Regions from separate parts of the Streptomyces dangxiongensis genome, predicted to be linked through region 2. Evidence: riboswitches for the same ligand, from Rfam matches in the RefSeq annotation. Region 2 holds a riboswitch; the other holds the start of a gene.
The links. A riboswitch is a leader RNA that binds a small molecule or an ion and turns the genes downstream of it on or off. The one in region 2 is predicted to bind ZMP and ZTP.

Region 1 (8,124 bases), 2.6 Mb from region 2:
GAGGAGGTTGATCAGGCCCTTCGGCGTGGACGCCGACTTGCTCATCTTGACCGTCGGGTCCTGGAGATCGTAGATCTTCGCCGTCTCGCGGAGGATGTACGGCTCCGGGATCGTGAACGTCGCGCCGAAGCGGCCGTTGAACCGCTCGGCGAGGTCGCGGGTCAGCTCGATGTGCTGGCGCTGGTCCTCGCCGACCGGCACCTCGTTCGCCTGGTACAGCAGGATGTCGGCGACCTGGAGGACCGGGTAGGTGAACAGGCCGACGGAGGCGCGGTCGGCGCCCTGCCGGGCGGACTTGTCCTTGAACTGGGTCATCCGGCTCGCCTCGCCGAAGCCGGTGAGGCAGTTCATGACCCAGGCGAGCTGGGCGTGCTCGGCGACGTGGCTCTGCACGAACAGCGTGCAGCGGTCCGGGTCCAGGCCGGCGGCCAGTAGCTGTGCGGCGGCCAGGCGGGTGTTGGCCCGCAGCTCGGCCGGGTCCTGCGCCACCGTGATCGCGTGCAGGTCGACGACCATGTAGAACGCGTCGTGGGACTCCTGGAGGGCCACCCACTGGCGGACGGCGCCGAGGTAGTTGCCGAGGTGGAACGAGCCTGCGGTGGGCTGGATTCCGGAGAGCACGCGGGGTCGGTCAATGGCCATGTTTTTCATTGTCGCAGAGAGTGCGGGAGCTTCGGTGCGGTGGGGAACCGCGGGCCCGTGACGGCCGGCCGCGCGGTTCCCCGTGCCTGTGCCGGGGCGTCTCAGCCCAGGTCGACCTCCGGGTACAGCGGGAAGCCCGCCACCAGGTCGGTGGCCCGCCCGGCGATCTCCTGCGCGACCTTCTCGTCCAGGACGTGGGCGGCCCGGGAGGGGGCGCCCGACTTGGTGGTGCCCGGCTCGGTGGTGGTCAGGACACGGTCGATCAGACCCGCCACCTCGTCCATCTCCGCCGTGCCCAGGCCGCGGGTGGTGAGCGCGGGGGTGCCGACCCGGATGCCGGAGGTGTACCAGGCGCCGTTCGGGTCGGCCGGGATGGCGTTGCGGTTGGTGACGATGCCCGAGTCGAGGAGCGCCGCCTCGGCCTGGCGGCCGGTGAGGCCGTAGGAGGTGGCGACGTCGATCAGGTTGAGGTGGTTGTCCGTGCCGCCCGTGACCAGGGTGGCGCCGCGGCGCATCAGGCCCTCGGCGAGCGCGCGGGAGTTGTCCACGATGCGCTGGGCGTAGTCCTGGAAGGACGGCCTGCGGGCCTCGGCCAGGGCGACGGCCTTGGCGGCCATGACGTGCGGGAGCGGGCCGCCGAGGACCATCGGGCAGCCGCGGTCGACCTGGTCCTTGAGGGAGTCGTCGCACAGGACCATGCCGCCGCGCGGGCCGCGCAGGGACTTGTGGGTGGTCGTGGTGACGATCTGCGCGTGCGGGACCGGGTCGAATTCGCCGGTGAGGACCTTGCCGGCGACCAGGCCGGCGAAGTGCGCCATGTCGACCATGAGGGTGGCGCCGACCTCGTCGGCGATCTCCCGCATGAGCCGGAAGTTCACCAGCCGGGGGTAGGCGGAGTAGCCGGCGACGATGATCAGCGGCTTGAGCTCGCGGGCCTGGGCGCGCAGGGCGTCGTAGTCGATCAGGCCGGTGGCCGGGTCGGTGCCGTAGGAGCGCTGGTCGAACATCTTGCCGGAGATGTTCGGGCGGAATCCGTGGGTGAGGTGGCCGCCGGCGTCCAGGGACATGCCGAGCATGCGCTGGTTGCCGAAGGCCTGGCGCAGCTCGGCCCAGTCGGCCTCGGTCAGGTCGTTGACCTGGCGGGCGCCGGTCTTCTCCAGGAAGGGCGCCTCGACGCGGTCGGCGAGGACGGCCCAGAAGGCGACGAGGTTGGCGTCGATGCCGGAGTGCGGCTGGACGTAGGCGTGGCGGGCGCCGAAGAGTTCGCGGGCGTGCTCGGCGGCGAGGGACTCGACCGTGTCGACGTTGCGGCAGCCGGCGTAGAAGCGGCGGCCGACGGTGCCCTCGGCGTACTTGTCGCTGAACCAGTTGCCCATGGCGAGCAGGGTCGCCGGGGAGGCGTAGTTCTCGGAGGCGATCAGTTTGAGCATCTCGCGCTGGTCGGCGACCTCCTGGCCGATGGCGTCCGCGACGCGCGGCTCGACGGCGCGGACCACGTCGAGGGCGGCGCGGAAGGCCGTGGACTCGGTGGAGAGGGGGGCGGAATTCTCGGGCATCGGGACCTCCGGACGGCGTGCGTACAGCGTTCACGTTCGGCCCAGGCGCACGGCACTCTTTCCGGCTCGGGCCGCTCCCCGATGGTCCGTCCCATCCCAGCGCGCCAGTCACGGCCCGCTCGTCAGCCTACCCGGCGCGCCGGGCGGGGACGGGCGCGCGTCCACCATGCGAGCGACGAGGCGATGGCGCGGTGGCCGTCAGCGGAGCGGGAGGTCGGGTCCGTGGTCGCCGGCGGCGCGGGGGCCGTGGATGCGCCGGTCGGCCTCGGCGATGGCGACGTCGTTGATCGCGGCCTCACGACGCCGCATCAGACCGTGCTCGTCGAACTCCCACAGCTCGTTGCCGTAGCTGCGCCACCACTGACCGTCGGCGTCGTGCCACTCGTACTGGAAGCGGACGGCGATCCGGTCCCCGTGGAAGCTCCACAGGTTCTTGCGCAGCGCGTAGTCCAGTTCCCGGGCCCACTTCTCGGTCAGGAAGGCGACGATCTCCGCGTGGCCGGTGAGGAACAGGTCCCGGTTGCGCCAGACCGAGTCGGGTGTGTAGGCCAGCGCGACCCGCTGCGGGTCGCGGGTGTTCCAGGCGTCCTCGGCCGCCTGCACCTTCCGGAGGGCGGTCTCCAGGGTGAACGGGGGGCAGGGCGGGCGGGTCTCGGACACGGCGGCCTCCTCGGGGCGGCGGCGAACGGGAGGGGGACGAGCGTTCCCCTCGGCGCACGACCACGGTACGGCTCGGCGGTCAGAGGATCACGTGGGGCAGGAAACGGGCGTACTCGTCGGTGATCAGGCCGGAGGACTCGCGCAGACCGAGGCCGGCCGGTTCGTCCCGGACGACCCAGGCGCCGAGGACGACGTGGTTGCCGTCGAAGGCGGGGAGGGGGGCGAACTGCTGGTAGCAGCAGGGCTCGTCGCGGAGCACCGCGGGCGCGCCGGGCTTGTGCACGGTGACGCCCTCGCCCTCGCGGCCGAGGAGGGGTTTGGCGACGTAGCCGGCGGACGCGGCCAGCTCGCGGGGGCCGTCCAGGTGGGCGGGCAGGAGATTGGGGTGCCCGGGGTACAGCTCCCAGAGGATCGCCAGCAGGGCCTTGTTGCTCAGCAGCATCTTCCAGGCGGGTTCGATCCACAGGGTGCTGCCGGTCCCGCCGCCGTTGTCGAGGGTGTCCAGGACGTGCCGGCCGAAGGCGTCGGTGGTGAGCCACTCCCAGGGGTAGAGCTTGAAGAGGGCGCGGATGAAGCCGAGCCGGTTGTCGACGAAACGGCCGGAGAGGCTGTCCCAGCCGATCTCCTCCATGGCGAGCCAGTCGGTGGTGAGACCGGCCTGTTCGGCGGTCTCCTTCAGATAGGCGACCGTCATCAGGTCCTCGCCGAGTTCGTCGGCGGCGGAGTGCGCGAAGTGCAGGGGGCTGCCGGGCGGCAGGAGCGCGGCCTGCGCGCGCCAGGCGTCGACCAGCCGTTCGTGCAGGGAGTTCCACTGGTCGGCGCCGGGGAAGCGGTCCTCCATCCAGAACCACTGCGACGAGGCGGCCTCCACCAGGGAGGTCGGGGTGTCGGCGTTGTACTCCAGCAGCACGGCCGGGCCGGTGCCGTCGTAGCGCAGGTCGAAACGGCCGTAGAGGGAGGGGAGTTCGTCACGGCGGTGCCAGGACTCGGCGACGGCCGCGGCCACCCGCGGGTCGGTGATGCCGAGGTCGGCGAACCGGTCCTCGGCCACGATGTGCCCGGCCGCCGCCAGGCACATGCGGTGCAGTTCGCCGACGGTCTCCTCCAGCGCCTCCACCTCGTCCAGGGTGAAGACGTAGTAGGCGCTCTCGTCCCAGTAGGGGCGCAGGGAGCCGTCGGGGTGGCGGGTGAGCGGGTAGATCAGCCCCTGGGCCTCGACGGTCCGCTGCCAGCCGGGGCGGGGGTTGATGGTGCGGCGTTCCATGCGTGTCCCCGTCAGCCGCCGGAGCTGCCCTTGCCGCCGCCGAAGCCGCCGCGGTGCACTCCGGAGCCGTGGTGGTCGTCGTCCGACGAACCACCGCCGCCCTTGCCGGGCTTGGTGAAGGAGCCGCCGTCGACCCAGCCGTGCTTCTCGTCGCCCTCGTAGTACCAGGCGGCGTCGGCCGTCTTCCGCAGGGACTTCCCGGCGGTCCTCTTCTTCGCGCCCGTCCTCGGCGACGTGCCGCCGGTCCTGCAGTTCTTGTCGGAGACGACCTTGTAGCCCTTGGTGAGGCTGTAGCTGTCGCGGTCGACGCAGCGCTTGTCCGGCTCGGACCCGCAGGCCGTGAGGGCGGCGGCCAGCAGGCCCATGCCGCCGAGGACGACCGTGCCGGAGCGCAGTTGCCGGCGTGTGTCCGCCATGGTGGTGTCTCCCCCGTGTGCCGTGATGTCCGGCCGACAGCCTAGGCACCGGCGTGAGCGGCCGTACAGGCACCCCCTCGGTCCGCGGGCTCGCCTAGAGTCACTCCGTGCTTCTCGGAATGGTGTGCGCCCTCGGCGCGGCGGTCTGCTTCGGTACGGCGACGGTGTTGCAGGCGGTGGCCGCGCGGGCGGCGGTCGCCGACGGGGGCGGCGGGGACGCGGCGCTGCTGCTGCGGGCGCTGCGGCAGTGGCGGTACCTGGCCGGCCTCGCGCTGGACGGGCTCGGGTTCCTGCTCCAGATCGTGGCGCTGCGGTCACTGCCCATCTACGCGGTGGGCGCGGCGCTGGCGGCGAGCCTCGCGGTGACGGCGGTGGTGGCGGCGCGGCTGCTGCGGGTCCGGCTGAGCGGGGTGGAGTGGGCCGCCGTGGGCGTGGTGTGCGCGGGCCTCGCCCTGCTGGGACTGGCCTCGGGCGCGGAGGGCGAGCGGGAGGGACCGGACTGGCTGCGGTACGCGATGGTGGTCACGGCGGTGTGTGTGCTGCTGCTCGGCGCGGCCGGCGGCCGCCTCACGGGCCGGGCCCGCGCCCTGCTCCTGGGGCTCGGCGCCGGGTTCGGGTTCGGGGTGGTGGAGGTGGCGGTACGGCTGATCGACTCGCTGCGCCCGGCCGACCTGCTCACCAACCCGGCGACGTACGCCCTGCTGCTCGGCGGCGGCGCCGCGTTCCTGCTCCTCACCTCGGCCCTCCAGCGGGGCTCGGTGACGACCGCCACCGCCGGCATAGTCATCGGCGAGACGCTCGGCCCCGCCGCGGTGGGCGTGGTCTGGCTCGGCGACCGGACGCGGGAGGGCCTGGGCTGGTTGGCGGCCCTGGGCTTCGCGGTGGCGGTGGCGGGAGCCCTCCTGCTGGCCCGCTTCGGCGAGGCACCGACGGCGCAGGAGGTCTGAGGGTGCGGGGTCGGCGCGGGGCCTACGGCAGTACCCGGCACAGGGCTTGCAGGGTGGAGGTCCAGGTGCTGTCCGGTGGGGTGCCGTAGCCGACGACCAGGGCGTCCAGGGGGGTGGTGCGGGCCTGGGGGTGGCGGTGGAAGGCGAGGCCGTGCAGGGCCAGGCCCTGCCAGACGGCGGCCTGGACCACCGACTGTTCCGTGCCAGGGGGCAGGCGCAGCACCGCGTGCAGGCCGGCCGCGATGCCCGTCACCCGCACGTCGGGCGCGTGGTCGGCGACGGCCTCGGCGAGGGCGTCGCGGCGGCGCCGGTAGCGCAGGCGGGCGGAGCGGACGTGGCGGTCGTACGCGCCGGAGGTGATGAACTCGGCGAGGGTGAGCTGGTCCAGCGCGCCCACCGTGTCGATGCGGCCCTTCGCCGCGGTCACCCCCTGGACCAGGGACGGCGGCAGCACCATCCAGCCCAGGCGCAGTCCGGGTGCGAGGGACTTGCTGGCGGTGCCGAGGTGCACGACCCGGTCGGGGTCGAGGCCCTGGAGGGCGCCGACCGGCTGGCGGTCGTAGCGGAACTCGCCGTCGTAGTCGTCCTCCAGGACCAGTCCGCCGGTGCGGCGTGCCCAGTCGACGACGGCGGCCCGGCGGTCGGGGTGCAAGGGGGTGCCCATGGGGAACTGGTGCGCGGGGGTGAGCAGTACCGCGCCCGCGTCGCCCGGTGCCCGCGGGTCCGTGCCGAGTTCGTCGTAGGGCAGCGCGGGCGTGGTGAGGCCGGCGTCCCGCAGCAGCCGCCAGTACGCGTCCACGCCGTACGACTCGACCGCCACGGTCCGTACGCCGCGCTCCCGCAGCACCTTGCCGAGGATGACCAGGGCGTGCGAGAAGCCCGCGGTGATCACGACGGTCTCCGGGGTTGCGCGGACGCCCCGGGCGCGGGCGAGGTAGCCGGCGAGGGCGGTGCGCAGTTCGGGCCGGCCGTGCGGGTCGCCGTAGCCGAGGGCGTGGAAAGGGGCGGTGGCCAGGGCGCGGCGGGCGGCCCGGAGCCATTCGGTGCGCGGGAAGGCGGCGAGGTCGGGGGTGCCGGGGGTGAGGTCGTGGGCCGGCGCCGCGGGGGTACGGCGGGGTGCCGGGCGGGCGGCGGGAGTCACCGGGGTGCTGTGGGGCACGCCGGTGGCCACCCGGGTGCCGGAGCCCTGCCGGGCGGTGAGCCAGCCCTCGGCGACCAGGTCGGCGTAGGTCTCGGCGACGGTGTTGCGGGCGATGCCGAGGTCGGCGGCGAGGGTGCGGGAGGACGGCAGGCGGGTGCCGGGGGTGAGGCGGCCGGTGCGGACGGCGTCGCGCAGGGCGTCGGTCAGGCCGCGGCGCAGCCCGCCGGCGCGGGTGGGTTCGAGGTGCAGGTCGACGCCCAGAGTGGCCCAGGATCTTGCCATGGAAATGGACCATACTCCTGGGCTGCCTGGCTTCTAGGGTCGAGGCATGAGCACTACTGAGGCAACCGGCGCCTACGCCGCAGAGGAGGCCCCGCGGCTGCGCTGGGCCGAGCACGCACCCGAGGTCTACAAGGCGATGATCCGACTGGAGACCGCCGCCCGGAAGGGCCTGGACCCGACGCTGTACGAGCTGGTGAAGATCCGCGCCTCGCAGATCAACCACTGCGCGTTCTGCCTCGACATGCACACCAAGGACGCGCTTGCGGCCGGGGAGAGCGTCGAGCGGATCGTGCAGCTCAGCGCGTGGCAGGAGTCGCGGCACTTCTACACGGAGAAGGAGCTGGCCGCGATCGAGCTGACCGAGGCGGTCACCGTGCTGACGGAAGGCTTCGTGCCCGACGAGGTGTACGACCGGGCCGCGAGCCACTTCGAGGAGGCCGAGCTGTCCCAGTTGATCGCCGCGATCACGGTGATCAACGCCTGGAACCGGTTCGGTGTGACCACCCGGATGACCCCGGGCCACTACCGGCCGGGGCAGCACACGTGAGCCGTACACAGCTACTGGAACCGGCGGATGGTCAGCCGCCGCGTCGCACCGGGGGGTCATCAGCCGTGAGCAAGGTGGAGCAGTTCCGCGCCCTGCACGTCCGGCGGGGGCCGGACGAGCCGCTGGTGCTGCCCGGCCCCTGGGACGCGGCCAGCGCCCGGGTGTTCGTGGCGGCCGGGTTCCCGGCACTGGCCACGCCGAGCGCCGGGGTGGCGGCCTCCCTCGGCTACGAGGACGGGGCCACCCCGGCCGACGAGATGTTCGCGGCTGTCGCCCGGATCACGCGGGCGGTGGACGTGCCGGTGTCGGCGGACGTCGAGGGCGGGTACGGGCTCGCGCCGAAGGAGCTGGTGGAGCGGCTGCTGGAGGCGGGGGCGGTGGGGTGCAACCTTGAGGACTCGGACGACGAGGGTGTCCTCAAGGACCGGCACGCGCACGCCGAGTACCTCGCCGAGGTCCGTGCGGCCGCCGCGGACCGGCTCTTCGTCAACGCCCGCGTCGACGTCTTCGTCCACGGCGACGGCGACCCCGAACGGGCCATCGAGCGGGCCGCGTCCTACGTGGCGGCGGGCGCGGACTGCGTCTACCCGATCCTGGCCCCGCCCGCCGTGCTGCCGCTGCTGCGCTCCGGCATCCAGGGCCCGCTGAACGCCCTGGCCCGGCTGGACG
Region 2 (8,124 bases):
TCCACTGGGCACTTGCCGTCCTTGTTCGGCTTGTTCCCGACGGCCTTCTGCTTGTTCATGAGGTCCATCACATCCCAGGTGACGGACCCGGCGTAGCCGATGTTCGGCGTGATGCCGTGCTTGGTCTGGAAGGCCTGTACGGCCTTGCAGTCGGCGGCGGACTGCTTGCCGTCCACCGGCCGGCCCAGGAACCTCTCCACCTGCTTCTGGTACGGCCCCGTCTGCGAGGTGCAGCTCGCGGCCTGGGCCGGTGCCGCGGTGAGCGCGAGCGCGAGCGGCGCCACCAGTCCGGTGACGCCCAGCGCGACGACGCCTCGTCTGCGTATGTCCCCCATGACGGCCTACCCTTCTCCCCTTGATCGCCCGAGGTCTGCACCAGGTGTTTCCCAGCGCGATTCCCACGGTCTCGCATCAGTAGACCTGGGCGGGCGGGCGAGGGTTGTGTTTCCGGCCACCCTGTGACGAAATGGTGAACTTCGTCACCGCGCGGCCGTACAGGAGCGCGGGGCGGTGGGCCGAGGCCGGTCAGGGCTGGTGGACGGCCGCGTGGAAGCCGGTGTTGACGGCGGTGAGGCCGCCGTCGACCACGAGGGTGGTGCCGGTGATCCAGGCGGCGTCGCGGGAGGCCAGGAAGGCGACCGCGGCGGCGATGTCCGCCGGCTCCCCGACCCGGCCGAGCGGGTACAGGCCGCGTGCGGCGTCGAGTTCGTCGTCGCGCCCCTCCCACGCCGAGGTGCGGACCGTGCCCGGTGCCACGAGGTTGACCCGCACGCCCCGGGCTGCGGCGTGCCCGGCGAGGGTCCGGGTGAGGGAACCGAGGCCGGCCTTGGCGGCGCTGTAGGCGTGGTTGCCGAAGTCCTGGAGGCCGTTGACGGAGCCGACGCTCACGATCGCCCCGCGGCCGGAGGCGGCGAGGTGCGGCAGGGCGGCGCGACAGCAGCGGTAGGCACCGGTGAGCGTGATGTCGAGGTCACGCGTCCACGCCTCGTCGGGGTCGTCCTCGAACAGCGGGACGTCCGCGGTGCAGTGCGCGGCGCTGTTGACCAGGACGTCGAGGGAGCCGAACACGGTGACGGCGCGGGCGACGGCCGCCTCGACGGCGGCGCGGTCGGCCACGTCACAGGCGAACGCCTCGGCGGCCAGGCCCTGTCGGCGCAGTGCGGTCGCGGTCCGCTCGGCCTCGGCCGGTTCCCGGTCGGTCACCAGGACCCGGCCGCCCTCCTCGGCGAGCCGCCGGGCCACGGCGGCGCCGATGCCGCGGGCGGCGCCCGTGACGAGAACTCCGTGTCCTGCGAAGCGGGTCGGGTCAGTCATGAGCCGACAGTACGGCTCCGGCGGCGGCCTTTCACCGGTACGGCGACCCCTGACCGTCCGGCCGCTCTCACCGGTATCCGGTGACGTCCGCCGGCTCGCCCTCGTCCTGCACCTCGGGCAGGTACCGCCAGGCGTCCGGCCGGGTGCCGTCGAGGTCGGTGACGCCGTACACCCGGGCCAGGCCGCCGCTGGAGAGTGACTGTCCGTTGAAACCGCGCCACTTCGGGGTCGGTGGCCAGGGCGGCGACGGCGCGGCCGGTGAAGCGCGGGGTCTCGGAGATGGCGAAGTGGGGTTCGCGCGCCAGTGCGTCGCGCCGTGGCGCTCACCCCGGGCTGGCTGCGCTCGGAACACATGCTCGACCTCTTCGGTGTCCGTGAGGACAACTGTTTTCATCCGCGCAGTCGGGCGTCGAGTTCCACGGTGTCCGCGAGGAACCATAGCTGCCGGCCCTGGTTGCACTCGTGGACGAAGTCACGCAGGGCCGTGCTCCCGGCGACGTGTCCGGAGATGTCGCCGAGGACGGCGAGACGCAGCCGGTAGGTCGCGAACTTCTGGACGACCGCCCCGGCGACGCCGGAGCGCAGCCGGAAGAAGTCGTCGGCGATCCGCTCCACGGGCACCGCGACCAGCTCTGCCTCGTGCCCGAACGCGTCACCGATCAGGTCGAGCGCCGCGCTCTCGCCGTCGAGGAGCGGGCCGTCGGGAGCGCACTGCAGGACCCGTACGCCGTGGAGGGTGTCGATCGTCTGTGTGGTCATGGGCGCGATTCTAAAGTCGCGCCCGCGTGCCACCTGGTATTTGTGCGGTGCCCGTCAGTGTCCGCGCGCGATCCACTCCTCCAGGTGGGAGGCCTCGGCGCCGATGGTCGTGGCGTCCCCGTGGCCGGTGAGGACCTTCGTCTCCGGCGGGAGGGTGAGGAGCCGGTCCCGGATGGAGCCGATGATCGTCGGGAAGTGGGAGTAGGAGCGCCCGGTGGCGCCCGGGCCGCCCTGGAACAGGGTGTCGCCGGTGAACACGGTGCCGAGCCCGGGGTCGTACAGGCAGACCGCGCCCGGGGCGTGCCCGGGGGTGTGCAGGACGGTCAGGTCGGCGCCGGCGGCCTCGATGACCTGACCGTCGGTGAGGTGCCGGTCGGGCTCGCGGTCGGGGTGGGTGAGCTGCCACAGCGGCAGGTCGTCGGGGTGCAGCCAGATGACGGCGCCGGTGCGGTCGGCCAGTTCGGGCGCCGCGTCGATGTGGTCGTTGTGGGCGTGGGTGCACACGATCGCGGTGAGCCGGCGGTCGCCGACGGCGCGGGCGACGGCCTCGGCGTCGTGGGCGGCGTCGATGACGATCACCTCGTGGTCGTCGCCGACGAGCCACACGTTGTTCTCGACGTCCCAGGTGCCGCCGTCCAGGGTGAACTGGCCGGAGGTGACGACGCGTTCGATGCGGGCGGCCATCACAGCACCACCACCGAGCGCAGCACGTCGCCGTGGTGCATCCGTTCGAACGCCTTCTCCACCTCGTCGAGTCGGACGGTCTCCGTGACGAACGCGTCGAGCGGGAGCCGGCCCTGGAGGTGGAGGTCGATCAGCATGGGGAAGTCGCGGGAGGGCAGGCAGTCGCCGTACCAGGAGGACTTCAGGGCGCCGCCGCGGCCGAAGACGTCGAGCAGGGGCAGTTCGAGCTTCATCTCGGGGGTGGGGACGCCGACGAGGACGACGGTGCCGGCGAGGTCGCGGGCGTAGAAGGCCTGCCGGTAGGTCTCGGGGCGGCCGACGGCCTCGATGACGACGTCGGCGCCGAAGCCGCCGGTCAGTTCGCGGATCGCCTCGACCGGGTCGGTGTCCTCGGAGTTGACGGTGTGGGTGGCGCCGAGCGTGCGGGCCTTGTCCAGCTTGCGGTCGTCGATGTCCACGGCGATGACCTTCGCCGCACCGGCCAGGTCCGCACCGGCGATCGCCGCCCCGCCGACGCCGCCGCAGCCGATGACGGCGACCGAGTCGCCCCGGCCGACGCCTCCGGTGTTGATGGCGGCGCCGATGCCGGCCATCACCCCGCAGCCCAGCAGCCCGGCGACCGCCGGGGAGACGGACGGGTCGACCTTGGTGCACTGGCCGGCCGCCACGAGCGTCTTCTCGGCGAACGCGCCGATGCCGAGGGCCGGGGAGAGTTCCTGCCCGGTCGCGGCGAGGGTCATCCGCTGCCGCGCGTTGTGGGTGTCGAAGCAGTACCAGGGCCGGCCGCGCAGGCAGGCCCGGCACTGCCCGCACACCGCACGCCAGTTGAGGATGACGAAGTCACCGGGGGCGACGTCGGTGACCCCGGCGCCGACCGACTCCACGACGCCGGCGGCCTCGTGGCCGAGCAGGAAGGGGAAGTCGTCCGAGATGCCGCCCTGTTTGTAGTGCAGATCGGTGTGACAGACCCCGCAGGCCTGGATGCGCACGACGGCCTCGCCCGGCCCCGGATCCGGGATCACGATCGTCTCGAGCCGTACGGGCTCGTCCTTCCCCGGTGCGATCACGCCGCGGACTTCCTGCGCCATGGCCTGTCCCCTTCCTGTATTCCTTCGAATTCCTTCGAATGCCGTCGCTGCCGACCCTACGCGCCATGGATCGGCAGCGGGACGGTCCACGAGGACGGCCGTGGATCTCTCCGGACCGGTGCACGGGCGGGACGCGGCGGCGCGGAGGGCCGTCCCGGCCGGGACGGCCCTCGGGCCCGGGGGCGGGAGCGGGCTCAGTGGACGGCGGAGTCCCCGCCGAGCAGGGGCGCGGCGGGGGCGAGGACCTGCGCCACCTGGTTCAGCTCCTTGAGGTCGTCCAGCGCCTGCAACTGGTCGGTGACCCTCGGCACCCGGTCCTGCTCCGATGCGGGGATGCCGGCGCCGGCGAGCGAGTCCAGCGTGGTCAGCGCGCCGAACTTCCCGACGGACGGTGTGCCGGCGTCGGCCGCGTTCGCCGACGGTACGGCGAGAGCGGCGATCCCGGCGGCCAGACCGACGGCGGCGGCGATGCGTCGTGTTGAGATCATGCCCTCAGCAACGGCGGCGGGCCCCGGCCGGACACGGGCGTCGGCCCGCGCTCACCCGTGAGGCGGATCCGGCCGCTGCGCTTGCCGTGACCGTCGGGGCGGAGGAGTCTCGGAGGTGGGGTCCGTGCGGCCCGCCCCCGTCGGGCCGCGGGCGCCTGAAGGAGGTCACCATGGGCACCGCGACGGGGTCCTCGTTCGACTCCGACACACTGCGCCGGGCCATAGAGGGGAACACCGGGAACACCCTTCTGTCGCTCTACACGGACGACGCGGAGATCCGCATCGTCGACCACAACAACCAGCCCAGCAGCCCCACGGTCCTGCACGGCCGGGGCCAGATCGCCGAGTTGCTGGACGACGTCTACAGCCGGGACATGACGCACAGGCTGGAACGGTGCGTCGTGGAGGGCGAACACGCCGCCTACAGCGAGGCCTGCGAGTACGCGGACGGCACCCGCGTCCTGGCCGAGTCGATGCTCACCCTTCGGGATGGCAAGATCGCCGACCAGCTCATCATCCAGGCCTGGGACGAGTAGGACGCGGCCGGGTACGGCAGGCGTCCCGAGGAGGCCGCGCGGGTCCGGGCCGCCCCCGGCCGGACCGGACCCGTGAGCGGTCCGGAGGCCGTACGCGCGCTCGGTTACCCTGTAGGCGGGCCGTGACTGGCGCTGAGGTGGAGTACCACCGGGGAGCGGTCCGTGGTGGTTGCCGCGCGCCTGGGCGAGAGAGCCGATCCCAGCCCAGGAGTGTGAGCATGACCCAGGCCCGTCTCATGGACGGCACCGCGCCCGCCCGCCGCATCGTCGGGGACGCCGCGAAGAAGGCCGCCGGACTCGCCGAACGCACCGGCACCGCGCCGTGCCTCGCGACCGTGCTGGTCGGCGCGGACCCGGCGTCCGTGACGTATGTCCGTATGAAGCAGAACCGCTGCCGCGAGGCCGGCGTGGAGTCCCGGCACGTCGCGCTGCCCGCGGCCACGACCACCGCCGAACTCGTGGCGAAGCTGGAGGAGTTGTCGGCAGACGCGAGCGTGCACGGGATCCTGCTCCAGCACCCGGTGGGCGACCGGGTCGACGAGCGGGCCGCGTTCGAGGCGATCGCCCCGGAGAAGGACGTCGACGGCGTCACCTTCGCGTCGTTCGCCACGATGAGCTTCGGACTGCCGGGCTTCGTCTCCTGCACACCGGGCGGCATCCTGCGACTGCTGGACGAGTACGGCGTCGACCCGGCCGGGAAGCGGGCCGTGGTCGTGGGCCGCAGCGCGATCCTCGGCAAGCCGGTGGGCATGCTGCTGCTGGCCCGGGACGCGACCGTGACGTACTGTCATTCGCGCACCCGGGACCTGTCCGCGGCGGTCCGCGAGGCCGACATCGTCGTCGCCGCCGTCGGCCGCCCGCGGCTGATCCGCGGGCAGGACATCAAGCCCGGCGCGGTCGTGATCGACGCGGGCTACAACCCGGGGGACGTCGGTGACGTCGACTTCGACTCCGCCGTGGAGCGGGCCTCGCTGATCACGCCGGTGCCGGGCGGGGTCGGTCCGATGACGATCGCCACGCTGCTGGAGCAGACCGTGGACGCAGCCGCCCGGCAACTCGGCGCGTAAGAGCAGGGGCCGGTACGAGGGGCGTGCGGGGGGGGCGGGTCCGGTGGATCGGCGCATCCAGGACCGGTAGTCCATCACGTCCCCGGGCCTTCACCCCGTACTCGCGGGCGTCCTGGGGGAAGGTGGTCTCCAGGCGAGGACGGCGCCGGTGCGCGGGCCGGGATCAGCATCCGCCGGCCACCCGCGCCCGCGTCCCCGCACCCGTACGCCTGCCCCGGCCGGCCCCGGGGTGCGCCGTCGGCCATGTGCGGGTCGTCGCCCTCGTCCGTGAGGAAGGGCGGCCCGGACGGCGCGCCCCCGCGGTCAGCGCGTGGTCAGGACCATCCGGAACCGGGCGGCGCCGGAGAGCATGCGGTCGTAGGCCTCCCCGGCCCGCTCCAGCGGCACCGTCTCGGTCATCGGGCGGATGCCGTGCAGGACGCTGAACGCCATGGTGTCCTCGACGTCCTGCGCGGTGCCGGAGGGGTGGCCGCGGATGACACGGCCGGCTCCGATGAGCTGCACCGGGCTGATGCCGAGCGGCTCGGGGGTGGCGCCGATGACCACCAGCTCGCCGCGCGGCGCCAGTCCGTCCACGGTGGCCGAGATGGCCTCGGAGTTGCCGGCGGTGGCCAGGACGACCTGCGCCCCGCCGAGGGACCCGAGCGCCTCGGCCACCGGGGTCCCGGCGGTGCTGTCGACGTAGTGGTGGGCGCCAAGCTGCTTGACGAAGCCGGCCTTCTCCGCGCCGCGGGCGATGGCCACGGTCTCGAAGCCCATCGCGACCGCGTACCGCACGCCGAGGTGGCCGAGGCCGCCGACGCCGAGGACGGCGACCAGGTCCCCCGGCCGGGCCGAACTGCGCCGCAGCCCGTTGTACGTGGTGACGCCCGCGCAGGCCATGGGCCCGGCGTCGCTCGCCGCGAGCGCGTCGGGGATCCGGGCCAGGGCGTCGACGGGTACGACGACCTGCTCGGCGAAGCCGCCGTCGTAGGCCCAGCCCGGGACCGCCAGCTCGGCGCAGAGGAGGAAGTCACCTCGGCGGCAGGCCCGGCAGTGGCCGCAACTGCCGCCGAACCAGCCGACCGCGACCCGGTCACCGGCCTGCCATCCCCGGTCCCGCGCTCCCTCGCCGAGCGCCTCGATCCGCCCGGCGATCTCGTGCCCCGGAACCTCGGGGAACGTGATGCCCGGCACCCCGGCGGTCACGAAGAAGGCGTCGCTGTGGCAGATGCCGCACGCCTCGACTGCGATGCGCACCCGGCCGGGGCCCGGCTGCGGAACCTCCCGCTCGGTCAGCTCGAACGCGCCGCCCTCGGTGGTCACCTGCGCGACTCGGTAGGTACTCATGGGTCCCTCCGGAGAACGTGCGACGGCCCCCGCTCCAGCACATCAGCTCCGGACCGATCCCGCGCGCCGAACCGGACGGAGCCTGGCGCCGAGCCGGCCGCGGCATCGCTCAGGCGCCCGGCCGGAGCCCGCGCAGGCCCGGCGGCTCGGGGGCCGGTGGGTCACGTGTCGCGCGGCCGCCAGCCCTCCGGACGGAGCATGCCCAGCAGCAGGCGGACCAGTTCCTCCACCACCTCGTCCAGGGTGGCGTCCACCCAGCCGGCGGTCCAGTCGTGCAGCAGGCCGTTGACGCTGCCGATGAAGGCCGTGGCCGCGAGGCGGTAGTCGCGGGGTGCCGCCTCCCCGCGGGCCACGGCCGCGTCCGCCTCGGCGCGGATGAGGCCGATCCAGCGGGCCCGGCGGGCCAGCCGCTGCTCCTCCATGCGGGGGCTGACGCCGACGATCTCCACGAAGGTGATGCGGATGCGGTGCGGGTCGCAGGTGACGCCGCGGGCGTAGGCCCGGAAGAGCGCGGTGGCGCGCTCGGCCAGCGGCAGGCCCTCGGCGGTGGCGAGGGCGTCCAGGACGGCCTGTTCGGCCCAGCCGTTGACCTGGAGGTGGAGGGCGGCGAGGACGTCCTCCAGGGTGCGGAACTCCTCGTAGAACTGGCGCGTGGACAGGCCGGCGGCCTGGCTCAGCGCGGCGACCGTCGTCCCCCGGTAGCCGGGGGTGCCGCCGAACAGCCGCAGCGCCGCGTCCAGGAAGCGGCGGCGGCGCTCGGCCTGCCGCTCCTCGGCGGACCGGCCGCCGTAGCGTCCCGTCGGCGTCCTGAGCCTGCCCTCCACGAGTCCCCCTCCGTCATACCGCTGCTCACCCAATC

Region 1: another riboswitch for ZMP and ZTP. It lies ahead of D9753_RS13585 (glycine hydroxymethyltransferase); the one in region 2 lies ahead of D9753_RS02680 (bifunctional 5,10-methylenetetrahydrofolate dehydrogenase/5,10-methenyltetrahydrofolate cyclohydrolase).

The regions. Positions count from the first base shown of each region.
Region 1 covers NZ_CP033073.1:3,077,970-3,086,093, forward strand. Annotated here, with positions in the region: gene trpS (tryptophan--tRNA ligase) at 1-642, opposite strand, end outside; gene D9753_RS13585 (glycine hydroxymethyltransferase) at 744-2,198, opposite strand; ZMP/ZTP riboswitch at 2,231-2,320, opposite strand; gene D9753_RS13590 (nuclear transport factor 2 family protein) at 2,397-2,858, opposite strand; gene D9753_RS13595 (glutathionylspermidine synthase family protein) at 2,938-4,122, opposite strand; gene D9753_RS13600 (hypothetical protein) at 4,134-4,538, opposite strand; gene D9753_RS13605 (DMT family protein) at 4,658-5,485, shown strand; gene pdxR (MocR-like pyridoxine biosynthesis transcription factor PdxR) at 5,508-6,908, opposite strand; gene D9753_RS13615 (carboxymuconolactone decarboxylase family protein) at 6,955-7,455, shown strand; partial or broken gene D9753_RS13620 (isocitrate lyase/PEP mutase family protein) at 7,521-8,124, shown strand, end outside.
Region 2 covers NZ_CP033073.1:514,526-522,649, forward strand. Annotated here, with positions in the region: gene D9753_RS02640 (L,D-transpeptidase family protein) at 1-335, opposite strand, end outside; gene D9753_RS02645 (SDR family NAD(P)-dependent oxidoreductase) at 526-1,314, opposite strand; partial or broken gene D9753_RS02650 (short-chain dehydrogenase) at 1,382-1,628, opposite strand; gene D9753_RS02655 (DUF4180 domain-containing protein) at 1,705-2,073, opposite strand; gene D9753_RS02660 (MBL fold metallo-hydrolase) at 2,128-2,757, opposite strand; gene D9753_RS02665 (S-(hydroxymethyl)mycothiol dehydrogenase) at 2,757-3,845, opposite strand; gene D9753_RS02670 (hypothetical protein) at 4,040-4,333, opposite strand; gene D9753_RS02675 (nuclear transport factor 2 family protein) at 4,504-4,869, shown strand; ZMP/ZTP riboswitch at 4,982-5,062, shown strand; gene D9753_RS02680 (bifunctional 5,10-methylenetetrahydrofolate dehydrogenase/5,10-methenyltetrahydrofolate cyclohydrolase) at 5,088-5,936, shown strand; gene D9753_RS02685 (alcohol dehydrogenase) at 6,240-7,265, opposite strand; gene D9753_RS02690 (TetR/AcrR family transcriptional regulator) at 7,427-8,089, opposite strand.